DNA from 2 places in the Bradyrhizobium australafricanum genome. Region 2 is predicted to be linked to the other one. Evidence: predicted binding sites of a transcription regulator. Region 2 holds the regulator's gene; the other holds the start of a gene.
The links. The regulator PhoB, encoded in region 2, activates phosphate uptake and scavenging genes when phosphate is short. The targets are predictions, from matches to a motif close to TGTCATNNANCTGTCAT.

Region 1: the regulator PhoB is predicted to act here: its motif matches at 1,843-1,859, upstream of J6525_RS33020 (esterase-like activity of phytase family protein).

The regions. Positions count from the first base shown of each region.
Region 1 is NZ_JAGKJL010000049.1:110-3,519, forward strand. Features, by position in the region: partial or broken gene J6525_RS33015 (transposase) at 1-161, shown strand, start outside; gene J6525_RS33020 (esterase-like activity of phytase family protein) at 443-1,795, opposite strand; gene J6525_RS33025 (heme ABC transporter ATP-binding protein) at 1,904-2,707, opposite strand; gene J6525_RS33030 (FecCD family ABC transporter permease) at 2,704-3,410, opposite strand, start outside.
Region 2 is NZ_JAGKJL010000048.1:40,843-44,252, forward strand. Features, by position in the region: gene J6525_RS32865 (aspartate aminotransferase family protein) at 1-6, opposite strand, end outside; gene J6525_RS32870 (GcrA family cell cycle regulator) at 495-1,007, shown strand; gene phoB (phosphate regulon transcriptional regulator PhoB) at 1,251-1,961, opposite strand; gene phoU (phosphate signaling complex protein PhoU) at 2,107-2,823, opposite strand; gene pstB (phosphate ABC transporter ATP-binding protein PstB) at 2,930-3,410, opposite strand, start outside.

The DNA of each region.
Region 1 (3,410 bases), on a different contig from region 2:
CGAGGCGGTGGGTGGTTGAACGCACATTCGCTTGGTTCGGCAGATGCCGCCGCCTCGCCAAGGACTTCGAGGCGACGGTGGCAACCGAAGCTGCCTGGCTGCTGATTGCACACATCAGGCTCCTGACCCGCAGACTCGCGGCTGCAGCTAAGGTTGGGTGATTTATGAGTCAGACTCTGAGGAGGCCGCAAAGCGGCCGTCTCGAAGGGCGGCGGCCATTACGGCGTCTTCTTCGCCAGCTGGCAGGTCGCATCAATCGACTTGACCAACCGCCAACCTGTCAGTGATGTGTCCGAACAGGTGTCAGCCATGTCCCCGGACTAAACACTTGAGCGGGGCATCCAGTACGCCGCGGCTTGTCCGTTGAGCTCGGGCGCCTCTGGAATACTGGGTCGCCCGGTCGAGCCGGGCGACGACACTGTTGTGGGTGGCGAGCGCCGCCTCACTTCGCCTTCAGGGAGTCGCCGACCTCGAGCAGTACGAACTCGTCGTCATCGGCCTTGTTCGGGTCGCGGCTCGAGGAGAACGGCAGGTTGTTGTCGTTGCCGACGATGATGTGGGTCTCGTCGACCCGGTCGACATTCTCGATGGTGAAGAACGGGAAGGTGTAGATGCCGTCGTTGAGCGGCTTGCGCGCCTTCTTGTTGGGATCGCGGATCTTCATCAGGTCGATGTAGGCGATCTTGCGCACGGGCTTGCCGACATTGGCATCGGACAGCTCGATCTTGTAGACGCGCTTGAACTTGGCGAGGTCAGGAAAACAGTTCTCGCCGCGCTGGCCTTGCGGGCAGGCCTTGTCGGCGGTGCCTTCGCCATTGTCGCGCTCGATCACGAGGCCCTGGGCCGGATCGATCATGTTGAAGTCGCCGATCGCATTGCCGTTCTGCTCGAACACATACTGCCAGTAGCGCCCGGTGAACTTCTCCGCCGCGACGTCGAATTCCAGGATGCGCGAGGCTTCCTTGCCGTCGACCTTCTCCCAATCCTTCTTGTCGGCATCCCACAGCGGTCCTTCGAGCAGGCCGTAGAGGAACTTGCCGTCCTTGGAGGACGCAAAGCCTTCATAGCCCTTGGAGCGGCGCAGGTTGACATTGGTGTAGCTGGCGCCGGGCGCGCCGGGCGACTGCACCGCCCAATGATCCGGCGAACGCACCGGCTTGCCGTCGGCGACGGTCTCGAACACGGCGAGGATCTTGCCGGTCTTGTCGGCCTTGAGGATGTAGGGCCCGAACTCGTCGCCGATCCAGAAAATGTCGTTGATGATCTGGAAGCCCTCGGTGTCGAAATCGGCGCCGGTCAAATAGCGCTTGGCGGTGTCCTCATGCACGATGCGGAACGGCACCTTCTTGTCGGGATCGTGCAGGAACACGGTCTCCTGACGCTCGATCTTGCCGCTCGCCCAATCGATCTTGTGCCGGTTCAGGTACAGCATCGAGTCCGCCGAGTTGTAGCGCGAGCCCATGCCGTTGTCGGTGATCACCCAGAACGAGCCGTCGGGCATCACCTTGATGCCGGAATGGCCCTGCAGCGGCTGACCCTTGAACGGCAGCGACACGCCGGTCGGCCGCTCATAGGATTTACCCATCACGGTGCCGATGCCGTCAACGCGCTTGCCGGTGGTGTATTTGCCCGAGATCTTCAGATCATCAGGGGCGTCGGCGGGCGCGTCGATGAAGCTCTCGGCCGGCATCACGGCATGTCCCGCCAGCGTCGCCGGGAATTCGCCTTCACCCTGCGCGAACGCCGATGTGGCGAGCAGGATCGAGGCGACGGAGCAGAGCAGGGACAGGCGCATGGTTGATCTCCCAAAGGATAAACGATGCGGTGTTCTCCGAGCCGCCTGTTACAGCCGCCTGACAGTTTTGTGAACCGCGGATGTTGCGGCGGGATAAGGCTTGCGGCGTTACGTCGCCTTGCCCGCCGGCTGCATCGTCTGCGGCAGCAGGAACGGCACGCCACCTCCGGTATAGGCGATCGCAGCGTCGATCTCGAAGATCTCACGCAGCGTCTCGGCCTTCATTGCCGCCGTCCGGTCGCCGTCGACGGCAATGCGTCCCCGATGCAGCAGCAGGACGCGGTCGGCGAACCGCATCGCGAGGTTGAGGTCGTGCAGGATCGCGATCACGGCGGTGCCGCGCGCGGCGCGCCGCCGCGCCGTTTCGACCAGATCGATCTGATGCCGCAGATCGAGGCTCGAGGTTGGCTCGTCCAGCAGCAACAGTCCCGGTCCATGCAGCGCTTCGCCGCAGGCGAGCTGCACCAGCACGCGGGCGAAATGCGCCCGCTGCTGCTCGCCGCCCGACAGCGTCGGCAATTGCCTGAAACGGAAACGCGCGAGCCCGACCTCGTCGAGCGCCGCCTCGACCAGCGCCCGCGCCACGGCACGCGGGCTTTCGCCGGCGCCCATGCTGACGATTTCCTCGACGGTGAACGGGAAGGTGACGCTGACGTGCTGCGACAGCATCGCGCGGTGCTGCGCCAGCGCGCGTGGTCCGTAAGTTTGCAGGTCGCGCTGCCTCAGCCTGATCGCCCCGCGCGACGGACGCAGGTCGCCCGACAGCATCCGCAGCAGGGTCGATTTGCCGGCGCCGTTGGGACCGACGATCGCGACCATCTCGCCGGCACCGATCTGCAGCGACACCGCATCGACCAGCGTCGCGCCGCCGACCGTCATCGATACCGACTGTGCTTCGAGCAGGGCCGTCATAGCGACACCAGCCCGCGCTGCCGCAGCAGCATGGCGAGGAAGAACGGCGCGCCGATCGCTGCCGTCAGGATGCCGATCGGCATTTCCGCGGGTGCCACGATGGTGCGCGCCACGGTGTCGGCGCCGACCAGGAGGATGGCGCCGAGCAGCGCGGAGGCCGGCAGCAGCAGCCGATGCGCGGGCCCGATCACCAGCCGCAACAGATGCGGCACCACGATGCCGACGAAACCGACCACGCCGCAGACCGAGACCGCGACCCCGGTCATCGCCGACACCAGCACGATCGAAATCCGCTTCAGCCGTTCGACGTCGACGCCGCTGTGGAACGCCTCCGCCTCGCCGAGCACCAGCACGTCGAGCCCGCGCGCGATCGAGAGGCAGGCGACCAGCGCGACCGCTAGCACCGGCGCCAGCGCCGTGAGCTTGCTCCAGGTCGCACCGCTGAGCGAGCCGAGCAGCCAGAAGGTGATGTCGCGAAGCTGGCGATCGTCGGCGACGAACACCAGAAGGCCGATGCCGGCATTGGCGATCGCGGCGATCGCAAGCCCGGCCAGCAGGAAGATCGCAATCGATGTCCGGCCGCCGCGGCTGGCGATGCCGTAAAGCACGATGGTCGTGATCAGCGAGCCGGCAAAGGCCGCGATCGGCAGCAGCTGGTGTTGCAGGAAGCGCAGGCTTTCGCCGAGATGGCTGTCGGTGAACA
Region 2 (3,410 bases):
GGTCATGGCGATCACTGACGGTTTTTAAGCCGACAATTGCCGCTGCGCCTTGACGCCAGCGCAGCAACGGCCAGCTTCGGAAAACAAAACGGCCGCCTTTGCGGGCGGCACGTGGCGGGCATTCTATGCTGCGGTCGGTAAGTGTCAATCGCCACGAAGTGGCCTTCCTGCAATGCGAAACGAGCGCAATCCGGAGCATTCCGGTGCGGTGGAAAAGCCTCATCGCGATGCTTAACTGTGTGGGAACATGTGGACGCACGGCCGCGGACTCTTGCGCCAGAGTCACGCCATATTGTAGCGTTTGGCCTGTCGGGTACGACATCTCGTGCGGCGGTACTGGACCCTCTAAGTAGCCTTCGTGTCTCGCGTAAACGTTCGGGCGCAACACCGTGCCCGGCGAGGGCTAAGGGATTCTGGCCGCAGGGATATTTGTCCAGATTGGCTCGCAGCGCCGCTCCAATGATTGGCCGGCGCTGCGCGAAGGGAAGAATGCGATGACTGTATTGACCTGGTCCGACGATCGCGTCGAGCAGCTGAAGAAACTCTGGGAGTCCGGCCTGTCGGCCAGCCAGATCGCGGCGGAACTTGGCAATGTGACGCGAAACGCCGTGATCGGCAAAGTGCATCGGCTCGGCCTCTCCGGCCGCGCCAAGGCACCCTCCACGGCCGCGCCGCGGCAGCGCAAGGCTCGCCCGGCCCAGCACATGATGCGGGTGGCGCGTCCGGTCTCGCGCGGCAACACCGCGCTGGCGCACGCCTTCGAGGTCGAGATGGAGCCCGATCCGATCTCCTACGACAATGTGGTGCCGATGAGCCAGCGGCTCTCGCTGCTCGAGCTCAACGAGGCCACCTGTCATTGGCCGGTCGGCGATCCCTCGAGCCCGGAATTCTTCTTCTGCGGCGGCAAGGCGCTCGCCGGCCTGCCCTATTGCGCGCATCACTCGCGCGTCGCCTACCAGCCCGCCGCCGATCGCCGCCGGCCGTCGGCGAAACCGCAGATCAAGTGAGCACTCGGGAAAACGACGGAAAACCTCAAAAACAAATCCCCGCGAAAGCGGGGATTTTTTTTGTGTGATCCGTAGCCCGGCTATATCACCAGCGTCGTCCCGGCGCAGGCCGGGACCCATAACCACGAATGGGTGTTGTTAGAAAGCCGTCTGGCCGCGTGCCGATTGCGCTGGCCGCGGCGTATGGGTCCCGGCTTGCGCCGGGACGACGTAGTGTTGCGGTTTATGAATGCCGCATGGCCGTTACGGCTGCGGCTCGGCCTTGGCAAAGCGGTCGTCGAGCGCGTAGCCGGCGCCGCGCACGGTGCGGATCGGATCCTGCTCGCGGCCCGGATTGAGCAGCTTGCGCAAGCGGCCGATATGCACGTCAACGGTGCGCTCATCGATGTAGATGTCGCGGCCCCAGACGCTGTCGAGCAGTTGCTCGCGGCTGAACACGCGGCCGGGATGCTCGAGGAAGAATTCGAGCAGGCGATACTCGGTCGGCCCGAGATCGATCGGACGGCCCGAGCGCGCCACGCGGCGCTTCTCGCGGTCGAGCTCGATGTCGCCGTAGGTCAGCACGGTCGCAAGCCGCTCCGGGCTGGCGCGGCGCAACAGGCCCTTCACCCGCGCCAGCAACTCCGGCACCGAGAACGGCTTGACGATGTAATCGTCCGCGCCGGTGGCAAGCCCGCGCACGCGCTCGCTTTCCTCGCCGCGCGCGGTCAGCATGATGATCGGAAGCTGCTTGGTCTCGGGCCGCGCCCGCAGGCGGCGGCACAGTTCGATGCCGGACAGGCCCGGCAGCATCCAGTCCAGCACCACGAGGTCGGGAACGCGCTCCTTCAGCCTTGTATCCGCATCGTCGCCGCGCCCCACCGTCTCGACATCGTAGCCTTCCGCATCGAGATTGTAGCGCAACAGCGTCGTCAGCGCTTCCTCGTCTTCGACTACCAGAATGCGTGCGCTCATCGGTTTAAGTTCTTTCTCTGTGGTGATCCGTTGCCCAGACGCAAACCGAAACGCTTACTTCCTTGAGCATAGTCCCCGCGGAAACGATTTTTCGCGAGGATCATCCAGTTTCGCTCTTGCCGGTTCCGTGCTTGCCGATCATGCCTCAGTTGCCCGGCACCGTGGTGGCAAAAGTGGTCATGTCGCCCTTCGGGCGCTTGTCGGTGATCTGCTGGCCCTCGATCATGTAGAACACGGTCTCGGCGATATTGGTGGCGTGATCGCCGATCCGCTCGATGTTCTTGGCGCAGAACATCAGATGGATGCAGAACGAGATGTTGCGCGGATCTTCCATCATGTAGGTGAGCAGTTCGCGGAACAGCGAGGTGCAGATCGCATCGACCTCCTCGTCGCCCTTCCAGACGTTCATCGCCGCCGGCAGGTCGTGCGCGGCGTAGGCGTCGAGCACCGACTTGACCTGCGACAGCACGAGGTCGGTCATGTGCTCGAGGCCGCGGATCAACTTCAGCGGCTGGAAATCGCTCTCCAGCGCCGCGACGCGCTTGCCCATGTTCTTGGCGAGGTCGCCGATCCGCTCGAGGTCGGTGGCGACGCGCATCGCGCTGACGATCTCACGCAGGTCGATCGCCATCGGCTGGCGGCGGGCGATCGTCAGCACCGCCCGCTCTTCGATGTTGCGCTGCAGATTGTCGATCTCGATGTCGGCGGCGACCACGCGCTTGCCGAGCGCGACGTCGCGACGGATCAGCGCGTCGACCGACTCGGTAATCATCCGTTCGACCAGGCCGCCCATCTCGGCGACCAGGCGGGTCAACTCCTGCAGGTCGCTGTCGAATGCCTTGGCGGTATGTTCAGAAGCCATCGCTTGTCTCCCTCAACCATGATCCCGGGGATCATGGCTTCGTGTCCTGAATTTTAGCATGACCTGATCGGAAAACCGGTTTCCACTTTTCCGGATCATGCGCCGGTCAACCGAACCGGCCGGTGATGTAGTCCTGGGTGCGCCGATCGCTCGGTGAGGTGAAGATCTTGTTGGTGTCGTCGAACTCGATCAGCTCGCCGAGATACATGAAGGCGGTCTTGTCGGAGACGCGCGCCGCCTGCTGCATGTTGTGGGTGACGATCGCGATCGTGTAGTCCTCGGAGAGCTCCTGGATCAGTTCCTCGACCTTGGCGGTCGAGATCGGGTCGAGCGCCGAGCACGGCTCGTCGAACAGGATCACCTCGGGGCGCACCGCCACGGTGCGCGCGATGCACAGGCGCTGCTGCTGGCCGCCGGAGAGCGACAGGCCGGAGGCGTTCAGCTTGTCCTTGACCTCGTTCCACAGCGCGCCGCCGCGCAGCGCCTTCTCGACCCGGTCGTCCATCTCGGACTTCGATATCTTCTCATAGAGGCGGATGCCGAAGGCGATGTTCTCGTAGATCGTCATCGGGAACGGCGTCGGCTTC